DNA from 2 places in the Streptomyces roseifaciens genome. Region 2 is predicted to be linked to the other one. Evidence: predicted binding sites of a transcription regulator. Region 2 holds the regulator's gene; the other holds the start of a gene.
The links. The regulator HrcA, encoded in region 2, represses chaperone genes, less so after heat shock. The targets are predictions, from matches to a motif close to TTNGCACTCNGNNNNNCNGAGTGCNAA.
Positions count from the first base shown of each region.

Region 1: groES (co-chaperone GroES) is a predicted target of HrcA. The motif match lies at 5,200-5,226, and genes of this name have one in related genera.

Region 1 covers NZ_LNBE01000004.1:3,531,344-3,538,119, forward strand. The annotation lists gene AS857_RS32870 (LysR family transcriptional regulator) at 1-382, opposite strand, end outside; gene AS857_RS32875 (MOSC domain-containing protein) at 462-1,136, shown strand; gene AS857_RS32880 (SDR family NAD(P)-dependent oxidoreductase) at 1,305-2,078, shown strand; gene AS857_RS32885 (ester cyclase) at 2,164-2,862, shown strand; gene groL (chaperonin GroEL) at 3,027-4,649, opposite strand; gene groES (co-chaperone GroES) at 4,744-5,052, opposite strand; gene AS857_RS32900 (polysaccharide deacetylase family protein) at 5,422-6,288, opposite strand; gene AS857_RS32905 (class I SAM-dependent methyltransferase) at 6,541-6,776, shown strand, end outside.
Region 2 covers NZ_LNBE01000004.1:423,053-429,828, reverse strand. The annotation lists gene AS857_RS18980 (16S rRNA (uracil(1498)-N(3))-methyltransferase) at 1-96, opposite strand, end outside; gene AS857_RS18975 (nitronate monooxygenase) at 93-1,223, opposite strand; gene dnaJ (molecular chaperone DnaJ) at 1,375-2,511, opposite strand; gene hrcA (heat-inducible transcriptional repressor HrcA) at 2,512-3,528, opposite strand; gene AS857_RS18960 (MBL fold metallo-hydrolase) at 3,715-4,467, shown strand; gene AS857_RS18955 (DUF3097 domain-containing protein) at 4,473-5,300, shown strand; gene hemW (radical SAM family heme chaperone HemW) at 5,387-6,619, opposite strand; gene AS857_RS18945 (AMP-dependent synthetase/ligase) at 6,748-6,776, opposite strand, start outside.

The DNA of each region.
Region 1 (6,776 bases), 3.1 Mb from region 2:
CCTCCACCAGGGAGATCTCGGTGCCCGGGTGCGCCGCCCGCATCTGCGCGAGCGCGCCGGGCACGAGCGTCGAGCTGCCGCTGGGGAAGGACACGAGCCGCACCCGGCCCGCGCGCAGCCCGGCGATGGCCGCGATCTCCTCCTCGGCGGCGGTCAGCCCGGCCAGGATCCCGGAGGCGTGCCGGACGAGGGCCGTGCCGGCCTGGGTGAGGCGCATCTCGCGGCCCGTGCGCACCAGCAGGGGCGTGCCCGTGGACTGCTCCAGCGCCTTCATCTGCTGGCTGACGGCGGGCTGGGTGCAGCCCAGCTCGCGCGCCGCGGCGGAGAAGGAACCGGTCAGGGCCACCGCGCGCAGCACCCTCAGATGACGAGCCTCGATCATGCTGCGAGCATAAGGCAACCTTGGGGAAGTCGCGACTTACCCCCTGGTCACTTTGAGTTGCAGCGAGTAATCTCGGTCCATGCACCTCCTCTCCGTGAATGTGGGCCGCGCCGGTACGGCGGACCTCCCGGGCGCGCCCGGCTTCGAGGCCGGCATGGCCACCGGAATCGACAAGCGCCCCGTCGAGGGGCCGGTCGCCGTGGCCGCCCCGGGCCCCAAGGGCATAGGCGGCAGCGGCCTCGCGGGCGACGAGATCGTCAGCCTGCGCCACCACGGCGGGGACGACCAGGCGGTGTACGCGTTCGCGCGCGAAGATCTCGACCGCTGGGAGCAGGAGCTCGGCCGCCCCCTGCCCAACGGCTCCTTCGGCGAGAACCTCACCACCACCGGCCTCGACGTCAACGGCGCGCTGATAGGCGAGCGCTGGCGCATCGGCGCCGATCTGGTGCTCGAAGTCAGCGCTCCCCGCATCCCCTGCCGGACGTTCGCCACGTGGCTCGGCGAGGCGGGCTGGATCAAGCGGTTCACCCAGGAGGCAGCCCCCGGCGCCTACCTTCGGGTGATAGAGCCGGGCGAGATCCGCGCGGGCGACCCCGTCACCGTCGTCCACCGCCCCGCCCACCACGTCACGGTCTCCTTCCTCTTCCGCGCCGGCACCGTCGAGCGGGCCCTCCTCCCCGACGTTCTGGCAGCCGGGGACGCCCTTACGGCCGGTACGCGCGAGAAGGCGCTGGCGTATCAGGCGAGCCTCTGAGGCCTCCGGAGCGGCTCCGGCGGCGGGCCGGGCGGGCGGCGCCGCGCCGCTGACCGGGCGTCCGGGGCGGCACGGCCGCCACCCCGTGACCGTCAATCAGCGCCCGACCCGCCGTCAAAACGCCGTACGAGATCGGCAAGCGCCGCCGCCGGGCTCTAACGTGCCGGTATGACGACTGTATTGATCACTGGAGCGACGGCCGGGATCGGCGCCGCGTTCGCGCGCCGCCTGGCGGGCGACGGACACGACCTCGTACTCGTGGCCCGTGACGAGGAGCGGCTCGGCCGCCATGCGACCGAGCTCCACGACCGGCACGGCGTGGAGGTGGAGGTCCTGCCCGCGGACCTCGCCGAGGAGGAGGGCATCGAGGCGGTCGAGGCGCGACTGCGCGACCGCGAGCGCCCGGTGCACCTGCTGGTCAACAACGCCGGGTTCGGCAACAAGGGCGGCTATCTGGAGGTGCCCCTCGCCGACGAGCTCAAGATGCTCAAGGTGCACTGCGAGGCGGTGCTGCGGCTGACGTCCGCGGCGGCCGAGGGGATGCGGGAGCGCAAGCGCGGTGCGGTGATCAATGTGGCGTCGATCGCCGCGTTCGTCCCGCGCGGCACGTACGGCGCGAGCAAGTCCTGGGTCGTGCAGTTCACCCAGGGCGCCGCGCGCGACCTGGCCGGGAACGGGGTGCGGCTGATGGCGCTGTGCCCCGGTTTCGTACGGACCGAGTTCCACCAGCGCGCCGGGATGGGCACGGACAACGTGCCCGGCTGGCTCTGGCTGGACGCCGACAAGGTGGTGACGGCCGCGCTGCGGGACCTGTCGCAGGGCAAGACGCTGTCGGTGCCCGACCCGCGGTACAAGGCCATGACGGGCCTGATGAAGCTGGCGCCGCGCAGGGTGGTGTCGCGGGCGTCGTCGACGACGGGCCGCAAGTACGGGCCGAAGTAGCGCGCCTTCTCCGCTGCAGCGGAGAATCCCGCCCTCCCGGGTGATCCATTCAGGACTAACCTGGATATATCACCCGGGAGGCGCCATGACTTTCGTACAGATCATCGACTGCAAGACGAGCCGGTACGACGACATGAACCGGCTGATGGACGACTGGCTCGCCGCGACCGAGGGGAAGCGCACCGCCACGCACTCGATCGTGGGCAAGGACCGCGCGCAGGGCGACCACTATGTGGAGATCGTGGAGTTCCCCTCCTACGAGGACGCGATGCGCAACTCGAAGCTCCCCGAGACCGACCGGATCTTCGCCGAGATGGTCGCGCTCTGCGACGGGATGCCGACCTTCACCGACCTGGACGTGGTCCGCGACGAGCAGCTCAACAAGGCCGCGGCCCGCCGCTTCTTCGACGAGGTGGCGCGGGACGGGAATCTCGGCCTGATCGAGGAGCTCTTCGCCGCCGACCACCGCGACCACGACATGGGCAAGGCCGAACCCGACATGACCGGCCGGGACGTCATCCGCTCCGACGTCGAAGGCTGGCGGGAGGCGTTCGACTTCGCCTTCACCCTCCACTCCCAGATCGCCGACGGCGACGAGGTCGCCACGCGCTGGACCTGGCGGGGCACGCACCAGGGCGACTTCATGGGCCACCAGCCCACCGGGCAGGAAGTGCTCATGACAGGCACCACCGTCTTCCGCTTCCAGGACGGGAAGATCGCCGAGAGCTGGTGGTTCTACGACCTGATGCGGCTGATGGGGCAGCTGGAGGCGGGGCCGGTGTGAACCGCGGGCACCCGTGAGCGGCCGGACGAACGGCCGGACGGCCGGACGGCCGGACGAACGGCCGGAGCCCGGCACCCACCAGGGGTGCCGGGCTCCGACTGCGGCCGCTGTGCGGCGTGAGGTCAGCGCCTCAGAGGCGGTGCCTCAGGGGCAGTGCCTCGGCGTCAGTGCGAGTGACCGTGGCCGTGACCGGCCTCGGGCTCCTCGTCGGCCGGCTTCTCGACGACCAGGGTCTCGGTCGTGAGCAGCAGCGACGCGATGGACGCGGCGTTCTCCAGGGCGGAGCGGGTGACCTTGACCGGGTCGATGACGCCGGCCTTCACCAGGTCGCCGTACTCGCCGGTCGCGGCGTTGAAGCCCTGGCCCTTGTCGAGCTCCGCCACCTTGGAGGTGATGACGTAGCCCTCGAGGCCGGCGTTCTCGGCGATCCAGCGCAGCGGCTCGACGGCGGCGCGGCGGACGACGGCGACACCGGTGGCCTCGTCGCCCTCCTTGCCCAGGTTGCCCTCGAGCACCTTGACGGCGTGGACGAGCGCGGAGCCACCACCGGAGACGATGCCCTCCTCGACCGCGGCGCGGGTCGCGGAGATGGCGTCCTCCAGACGGTGCTTCTTCTCCTTGAGCTCGACCTCGGTGGCCGCACCCACGCGGATGACGCAGACGCCACCGGCGAGCTTGGCGAGGCGCTCCTGGAGCTTCTCGCGGTCCCAGTCGGAGTCCGTGGCCTCGATCTCGGCCTTGATCTGGGCAACGCGGCCCTGGACGTCCTCGGAGTTGCCGCCACCGTCGACGATCGTGGTGTCGTCCTTGGTGATGGTCACGCGGCGGGCGGAGCCCAGCACGTCCAGGCCGACCTGGTCGAGCTTGAGGCCGACCTCCTCGGCGACGACGGTGCCGCCGGTCAGGGTGGCCATGTCGCCCAGCATCGCCTTGCGGCGGTCGCCGAAGCCCGGGGCCTTGACGGCCACGGCGTTGAAGGTGCCACGGATCTTGTTGACGACGAGGGTGGAGAGGGCCTCGCCCTCGACGTCCTCGGCGATGATCAGCAGCGGCTTGGAGGAGCCACCCTGGATGATCTTCTCCAGCAGGGGCAGCAGGTCCTGGATGGAGGAGATCTTGCCCTGGTGGATGAGGATGTACGGGTCCTCGAGGACGGCCTCCATGCGCTCCTGGTCGGTGACCATGTAGGGCGACAGGTAACCCTTGTCGAAGGCCATGCCCTCGGTGAAGTCCAGCTCCAGACCGAAGGTGTTCGACTCCTCGACGGTGATGACACCGTCCTTGCCGACCTTGTCCATCGCCTCGGCGATGAGCTCGCCGACCTGCTTGTCCTGGGCGGACAGGGCGGCGACGGCGGCGATGTCGGCCTTGTCCTCGATCGGACGGGCGGTCGCGAGCAGCTCGTCGGAGACGGCCTTGACCGCGGCGTCGATGCCCTTCTTCAGGGCGGCCGGGGAGGCGCCGGCGGCGACGTTGCGCAGACCCTCGCGGACCAGCGCCTGGGCCAGGACGGTCGCGGTGGTGGTGCCGTCACCCGCGATGTCGTTGGTCTTGGTCGCCACCTCCTTGACGAGCTGGGCGCCGAGGTTCTCGTACGGGTCCTCGATCTCGACCTCGCGGGCGATGGTGACGCCGTCGTTGGTGATGGTCGGGGCGCCGAACTTCTTGTCGATGACGACGTTGCGGCCCTTGGGGCCGATCGTCACCTTGACCGTGTCCGCCAGCTTGTTGACGCCGCGCTCGAGGGCGCGACGGGCGTCCTCGTCGAACTTCAGGATCTTCGCCATGGTTGCTTCAAGTCCTCTCAAACGAACCGCGCCCCGGACCCCGGCGGCACATACACACGGGAACCAGGGCGCAGATCACATCAAACGGGGTGAATTACTTCTCGATGATCGCGAGCACGTCGCGAGCCGAGAGAACGAGGTACTCCTCGCCGTTGTACTTCACCTCGGTGCCGCCGTACTTGCTGTAGAGCACGACGTCGCCGACGTTCACGTCGAGCGGAAGACGGTTGCCCTCCTCGAAGCGGCCCGGGCCCACGGCCAGGACGACGCCCTCCTGGGGCTTCTCCTTGGCGGTGTCCGGAATAACCAGGCCAGAGGCCGTGGTCTGCTCGGCGTCGAGCGGCTGGACCACGATGCGGTCCTCGAGCGGCTTGATGGCAACCTTGGAGCTGGCGGTCGTCACGATCCGACCTCCCCCTTCGGAGATTCACGGGGTTATCTGTCTGAGGTGGCGACCAGGAGGATCCGTCGTCGCGGGTGCCGGATTTCCCGTCGCTGCGTTTGGCACTCCCGGGTGGAGAGTGCCAACGGAGCCGAGACTATGACGCGGTTAGCACTCGGTCAAGCGGAGTGCCAATTCGCCGTGCGGCGAGCTTGCAGTTCACCCCTGGGGGTAAGCACCCGGCCGGTCGGGGCGGCGCGCCCCGGCGTTCCGGCGCGGAGATGGATCTGCCCGCGGGCCGCGGGTCGTAATCCTCCGGATTCCCATGCGGCGCGTACGGCGCTCCGTGCGCACGGTGCTCTGTGCGCACGGAGCTCCGTGCACACGGCCCTACACGTAATCCTCCAGGCGCGCCACGGTGAACCCCTGCCGCTCGATGCTGCGCAGCATGTTGGCGACCATCTGCGTCATGGTCGTGCCCTTGAGCTCCGAGGGGCCGCGGAAGTGGGCGAGGACGATGTCGCCGGAGCGCAGCTTGCCGCCGTCCGCGTAGCGCATGTCGTTGATCTGCATCGTCGCCTCCCACAGCAGCAGCGCCTTCACCCCGCAGCTGCCGGCCGCGGCGAGGGTGGCGTCGTTGTAGTTGCCGTAGGGCGGCCGGAACAGCGGCGGCTTGCTGCCGTACCGCCTCTCCAGGACGTCCTGCTGGCCGCAGACCTCGCGGCGCTGCGCGTCGGCCGAGAGGGTGCGGAGGTTGGGGTGGGAGAGGGTGTGGTTGTGGATGCCGTTGCGGTTCCCCTCGCCCCGCAGCTGCTCGAAGTAGCCGTAGCCGCCGCCCGCGCGGGCGATGTCGTCGGTGAGGAACATCGTGAAGGGCAGCTTCAGGTCCCTGGCCATCTTCACGAACTCCGGGTCCTTCTCCGCCCCGTCGTCGAAGGTCAGGAAGACGACCTTGTCGTCGGTCGGAACGCGCCGGATCACCTTGGGCGTGGCACCGGTCCTCATCGCATCCGTCAGCCTGGTGGCCGGCGGGGCGGGCGGCGCGGCGAGCGGCTTGTCCAGGCCCCAGCGGCGGTAGGCGGCGGCGTCCGGGACGGCGGAGGCCGAGGGCGAGGACGCCGCGTCCGTACGCGGAGCGGGGGACGCGGACGCCTCCCCCTTGCCGCCGCCGGAGGAGGAGCCGGAACAGCCGCTGAGGAGCAGGGCCAGCATCACCGCGCCCGTGGCGGCGGCGCGGACGGATGTGCGGGCGGACACGCGGGCCGGCATGCGGGCGCGTACAGGGCCGGATATTGGGGAGCTCACACCTCCGATTGTTGTGCATGTGTTCGAGCCGGGCAGAAGGGCGGCCTGTCGGAGGGCCGGGGAGCAGGGCTGGGCAAGAATGGCCGGGTGCCAGCACAGAACGAACCGAACAAGCCGAGCAAGCCGAACGACCGGGACGAGCCGGACGCGTCGGCGGCCGCCGTCGCCGCCTTCACCGCCCTCCTCACGGACGAGGGCCGCAGCCTGCTCGCCGGGCTGCGCGACCACGACCCCGCCCGGGAACTGGCCACGGCGACCCGGCTGCGCCGCGACCACCCCGCGGAGCTCGTCTCGGCGGCGCTCGGCATGGCCCGGCTGCGGCAGCGGGCGGTGGCGAAGTTCGGGGCGGAGGACGCGTACCGGATGTTCTTCACGCCGAACGGCGTGGAGCAGTCGACGCGACGGTCCGTGGCCGAGTACCGGGCCGGACGGTTCGCCGC
Region 2 (6,776 bases):
CGCGTGGCGCCCTTCGGGGCCGTCGAGGGGGAAGACGGTACCGGGGAAGACCCCCGTCAGGGCGTCCTCCTCGACCAGGAACACCGGCGCTGTCATGACTCGCTCCCTCGCATTTCGCTCCCCCGCGTCTCGCTCCCCCGTACCGTGCCCCGCTCCCCCTGCGTCGATGTGTCCCGTGCCGCGTCGAGTTCGGTGATGAGCGTCTCGATGAGCGCGGCGGCGGGCAGGGGCCGGACGAGCCGGTGGCCCTGGCCGGCCCACAGGGCCATCGCCTGCGGGTCGCCCGCTTGGGCGGCGGCCTTGCGCAGCCCTGCCGTCAGGTAGTGGACCTGGGGGTAGGCGGCGGGGGCGTACGGGCCGTGCTCGTGGATGAAACGGTTCACCAGCCCGCGGGCGGGACGGCCCGAGAAGGCCCGGGTGAGCTCCGTACCCACGAACATCGGGTCGGTCAGGGCTTGTTTGTGCAGGGCGTGGGCGCCGGACTCGGGGCAGGCCAGGAAGGCGGTGCCGAGCTGCGCGGCGCTCGCGCCCGCGGCGAGGACGGCGGCTATCTGCTCGCCGCGCATCAGCCCGCCGGTGGCGATCACGGGGAGGTCGACGGCGTCGCGGACCTGGGCGAGCAGGGACAGCAGGCCGAGGCCCGCGCCCGCGCCGTCGGCGTGCGGGTCGTCGCGGTGGGTGCCCTGGTGGCCGCCGGCCTCGATGCCCTGGGCGCACACGGCGTCCGCACCGGCGTCGCGGGCGGCCAGCGCCTCGGCGGCCGAGGTGACGGTGACGACGGTCAGCGTGCCGGCGGCGGCGAGGGCGGCGACGGCCTCGCGCGAGGGGCAGCCGAACGTGAACGAGACGACCGGCACGGGGTCGTCGAGGAGGATCGCGAGCTTCGCGTCGTAGGCGTCGTCGCCGCCGTGGTCCCGGTCGCCCAGCGGCGTCTCGTACCAGGCGGACTCGCCGGCGAGCTGCTCGGCGTAGACCTCGACGGCCGCCGGGTCGGCGGCGGGTGGCTGCGGCATAAACAGATTCACACCGAAGGGTGCGGCGGTGCGGGCGCGAAGCTGCTTGATCTCTTCGTACATCGCCGCGGGCGTCTTGTAACCGGCGGCCAGGAAGCCGAGGCCGCCGGCCTCGGACACCGCGGCCGCGAGGGCGGGCCCGGAGACGCCGCCGGCCATGGGCGCCTGCACGACCGGGTGCCGGCACAGGCCGGTGAGCGCGGAGGCCACCCTGGGTTCGTATGCCATGACCACATCGTGTCACAGACCATGTCAATCACCGGACGGGCTCGATCCGAGCCCGTCCGGTGAAAAAGACCACACAGGTGCGTAGAGGACCAGGGGGAAGCGGAGCGCTCAGCGTCCGTCCCCGGCCCAGCGCCTACCGCCCGTTGAACGCATCCTTCAGCCGCGAGAACAACCCCTGCTGCCCGGGCTTGAACTCGCCCATCGGCCGCTCCTCGCCCCGCAGCTTCGCCAGCTGCCGCAGCAGCTCTTCCTGCTGCGGGTCGAGCTTGTTGGGGGTGATGACCTCGACGTGCACGACGAGGTCGCCCCGGCCGCCGCCGCGCAGGTGCGTGACGCCGCGCTGGTGCAGCGGGATCGACTGGCCCGACTGCGTGCCGGGCCGGATGTCGATCTCCTCGACGCCGTCCAGGGTCTCCAGCGGCACCTTCGTGCCGAGGGCCGCGGCCGTCATCGGGATGGTGACCGTGCAGTGCAGGTCGTCACCGCGGCGCTGGAAGACCGTGTGCGGCTTCTCGTGGATCTCGACGTACAGGTCGCCGGCGGGGCCGCCGCCGGGGCCGACCTCGCCCTCGCCCGCGAGCTGGATCCGGGTGCCGTTGTCGACACCGGCCGGGATCTTGACCGTCAGGGTGCGCCGCGAGCGGACGCGGCCGTCGCCGGCGCACTCCGGGCAGGGGGTCGGCACGACGGTGCCGAAGCCCTGGCACTGCGGGCACGGCCGGGAGGTCATGACCTGGCCGAGGAAGGAGCGGGTGACCTGCGAGACCTCGCCGCGGCCGCGGCACATGTCGCACGTCTGGGCGGAGGTGCCCGGGGCCGCGCCCTCGCCGCTGCAGGTGGTGCAGACGACGGCGGTGTCGACCTGGATCTCCTTGGTCGTCCCGAAGGCGGCCTCGTCGAGGGTCACTTCGAGACGGATCATGGCGTCCTGGCCGCGCCGGGTGCGCGAGCGCGGGCCGCGCTGCGACGCCTGTCCGAAGAAGGCGTCCATGATGTCGGAGAAATTGCCGAAGCCCGCGCCGAAGCCACCGGCGCCGCCACCGCCGCCGGACGCGGAGAGCGGGTCGCCGCCGAGGTCGTAGACCTGCTTCTTCTGCGGGTCCGAGAGCACCTCGTAGGCGGCGTTGATCTCCTTGAACCGCTCCTGCGTCTTCGGGTCCGGATTGACGTCCGGGTGCAGCTCGCGGGCGAGGCGGCGGAAGGCCTTCTTGATCTCGTCCTGCGAGGCGTCGCGCCGTACGCCCAGGACCGCGTAGTAATCCGTGGCCACTTACGACTCCGCCAGGATCTGTCCGACGTAACGTGCCACTGCGCGTACCGCTCCCATCGTTCCGGGGTAGTCCATGCGGGTCGGTCCGACCACGCCGAGTTTGGCGACTGCCTCGTCGCCCGAACCGTAGCCGACGGCGACGACCGATGTGGAGTTCAGTCCCTCGTGAGCGTTCTCATGGCCGATGCGCACCGTCATCCCGGAGTCCTTGGCCTCGCCCAGCAGCTTCAGCAGCACGACCTGCTCCTCCAGCGCCTCCAGCACGGGCCGGATGGTGAGGGGGAAGTCGTGACCGAAACGGGTGAGATTGGCGGTGCCGCCGATCATCAGCCGCTCCTCGGTCTCCTCGACCAGCGTCTCCAGCAGGGTGGCCAGCACCGTAGAAACGGTTCCGCGGTCCTCCTGCTCGAAGGACTCGGCCAGATCCGCCACCAGCTGCGGGACGTCCGTGAACCGGCGGCCCACGACACGGCTGTTGAGCCGCGCGCGCAGATCCGCCAGGGAGGTCTCGCCGATCGGGGCCGGGCAGTCGATCATGCGCTGCTCGACCCGCCCGGTGTCCGTGATCAGCACGAGCATGACGCGGGCCGGAGCCAGCGAGAGCAGCTCCACGTGGCGCACCGTCGAACGGGTCAGCGACGGATACTGCACCACCGCGACCTGCCGGGTCAGCTGCGCCAGCAGGCGGACCGTGCGCCCCACGACGTCGTCCAGGTCGACGGCGCCGTCCAGGAAGTTCTGGATGGCGCGCCGCTCCGGCGTCGACAGGGGCTTGACGCCCGCCAGGCGGTCGACGAAGAGCCGGTAGCCCTTGTCGGTCGGGATGCGGCCGGCGCTGGTGTGCGGCTGGGCGATGAAGCCCTCCTCCTCCAGCGCGGCCATGTCGTTGCGCACCGTGGCCGGGGAAACACCCAGCCGGTGCCGCTCGGTGAGGGCCTTGGAGCCGACCGGCTCCTCTGTGCCCACATAGTCCTGGACGATGGCGCGCAACACCTCGAGCCTGCGTTCGCTCAGCATCGCGCGCACCTCCAAGTCCAGACCGTCTTACGGGGCCCGTTCCTGGCACTCAGCAGTCACGAGTGCCAAAGCCCTCCAGCCAGTGTACGGCCGTGCACCACAGGCAGGGCAAGAGCCGTCCCCGCCGCGTGCCCGCGGCAGGACGCCGGACGGGCAACCGTACCGCGCTCCCGCTAGCGTCCTGGTATGGACAGCGGTCAGCAAGGCCAGGGGCATGCAGCACGGTGGGAGCGGCTCGCGCCGGGCGTCGCGCGCCGCCGAATGCCGACGTGGGACGCCACCGTCGGGGCCGTCGCGGGCAGTACGGGCGTGCTGCTCGTGGACACCGGCTCGACGGTCGCGGAGGGCGCTGAGCTCGGGCGCGAGGTGCGCGAGCTGTTCGGCCGGGAAGTGACGCATATCGCTCTGACGCACCCCCACTTCGATCACGTCTTCGGCACGGCGGCCTTCCCGGGCGCGGAGGTGTACGGGGCCGTGGGCGCCGCCGAGCTGATGCGGCGCGAGCGCGAGGAGCTGCGCCTGGACGCGGAGCGGTACGGGCTCGCGCCCGGGGCCGCCGCGGAGGCCGCCGAGCGGCTGGTCACGCCCCGGCACCCGGTCAGCGGGGAGCTGACGCTGGACCTGGGCGACGGGCCGCGGGTGCTCCTCGCCAACCTCGGGCCCGGCCACACCGCGCACGACCTGGCGGTCTTCGTCGCGGGCTCGGGCGGGGCGCCCGAGGTCGTCTTCTGCGGGGACCTGCTGGAGGAGTCCGGCGAGCCCCAGGCCGGACCGGACGCTCTCCCCCACCGGTGGCCCGCGGCCCTGGACCGGCTGCTGGCGCTCGGCGGCGAGGACGCGCTGTACGTGCCGGGGCACGGGGCGGTGGTGGACGCGGCGTTCGTACGGGCGCAGCGGGACGCCTTGGCGGCACGCTTCGGCGTGTCCCGGGAAGAATGATCGCCATGCGCAGCAGACAGTACGGACCGGACCTGACCCCTCCGTGGAAGCGGAACACGCCCGTGCCCGAGGTGCCGGCCGAGGCCGACCTCGTGGTCGAGGAGGTCACCACCGGTTTCTGCGGGGCGGTGATCCGGTGCGAGAAGACGGCGCAGGGGCCGGTGGTCACCCTTGAGGACCGCTTCGGCAAGCACCGGGTCTTCCCGATGGAGCCTCGCGGCTTCCTCCTGGAGGGGCGCGTCGTCACCCTCGTACGCCCCGCGGGTGCGGCACGCGCTCCCCAAGGGCCCGCGCGGACGGCCTCCGGCTCGATCGCCGTCCCCGGGGCGCGCGCACGCGTCGCCCGGGCGGGCCGCATCTACGTGGAGGGCCGCCACGACGCCGAGCTCGTGGAGCGGGTGTGGGGCGACGACCTGCGCATCGAGGGCGTGGTCGTCGAGTACCTGGAGGGAATCGACGACCTCCCGGCGATCGTCCGCTCCTTCGCCCCCGGGCCGGACGCCCGGCTGGGCGTCCTGGTGGACCACCTCGTGCCCGGCTCGAAGGAGTCGAGGATCGCGGCGGAGGTGACGGGCGATCACGCGCTGGTCGTGGGTCACCCGTACGTGGACGTCTGGGAGGCGGTGAAGCCGTCGTCCGTGGGCATCCGGGAGTGGCCGCGGGTGCCGCGGGGGCAGGACTGGAAGACGGGGGTGTGCCGGGCACTGGGGTGGCAGGAGAACACGGGCGCCGCGTGGCAGAGGATCCTTTCGGGCGTGCGCTCGTACAAGGATCTTGAGCCGGAGTTGCTGGGACGGGTGGAGGAACTGATCGACTTCGTGACGGCTCCATAGCCGCGGCTCCGCCCGCTGCCGGACGGCTAAAGATTTTCAGCCGTCCGGCGATTGAGGACCGGGGTCCGGGGCAGAGCCCCGGGACCTCAGTCCACCAGGTCCCGCACCACCGCATCGGCCAGCAGCCGACCCCTCAGGGTCAGGACCGCGCGGCCCTGCGCGTACGGGCCGGGGTCCAGCAGGCCGTCCGCCAGAGCACGGGCGGCCGCCGCCGCGCCCGCGGGCCGCAGCAGCGACAGCGGGCAGCCGTCCACCAGCCGCAGCTCCAGCAGGATCCGCTCGACCCGCTGGTCCTCCTCCGGCAGGACCTCGCGGCCCGCTCCCGGGGAGCGTCCCTCGGCCAGCGCCTGCGCATACGCGCCCGGGTGCTTGACGTTCCACCACCGCACGCCCCCCACGTGGGAGTGCGCGCCGGGTCCCGCGCCCCACCAGTCCGCCCCGCGCCAGTAGAGCTCGTTGTGGCGGCAGCGGCCGGCGTCGGTCGTGGCCCAGTTGGAGACCTCGTACCAGGAGAAGCCCGCGGCGGTGAGCGCCTCCTCGGCGATGAGGTAGCGGTCGGCGTGGACGTCGTCGTCGGTCATCGGGACCTCGCCGCGGCGGATGCGGCGGGCCAGCTGGGTTCCCTCCTCGACGATCAGCGCGTACGCGGAGACGTGGTCGGGGCCGGCGCCGATCGCCGCGTCGAGGGAGGCGCGCCAGTCGTCGTCCGACTCCCCGGGGGTGCCGTAGATCAGGTCGAGGTTGACGTGCTCGAAGCCGGCCGCGCGCGCCTCGCCGACGCACGCCTCGGGGCGGCCGGGCGTGTGCGTGCGGTCGAGGATCTTCAGGACGTGCTGCCGGGCGCTCTGCATGCCGAAGGAGATCCGGTTGAAGCCGCCCTCGCGCAGCTCCGCGAGGTAGCGCGGGTCGACGGACTCCGGGTTGGCCTCGGTGGTGACCTCCGCGCCGTCCGCGAGGCCGAACTCGTCGCGGATCGCCGCGAGCATCCGCACGAGGTCGGCGGCGGGCAGCAGCGTGGGCGTGCCGCCGCCGACGAAGACGGTCTCGACGGGGCGCGGGTCATCGCCCAGGACCTTCCGTGCGAGGCGGATCTCCTCGGCGACCGTCTCGGCGTAGTTGTCCCGCGAGGCGAGCGCGCCGCCGGAGCCGCGCAGCTCGCTCGCGGTGTACGTGTTGAAGTCGCAGTACCCGCAGCGCGTCGCGCAGTAGGGCACGTGCAGGTAGAACCCGAGCGGCCGCTGCCCGGCGCCGACAAGGGCGTGACGGGGCAGGGCCCCGTCCTCGGGCATGGGTTCGCCGTCAGGCAGTACGGAAGGCATGAGTCCATTGTCCGGCATCGCCGGAGCGGACCGGCCTGGCCGGGACCGCCCCGGTCGGGACCGGCCGGGTCACCGCCCGGAGGGGGACGCCTCGGGACACCTCCCGAGAAGCGATCACCCCGCGGCGATCACTTCTCGCGAGCCCCCTCGTACATCT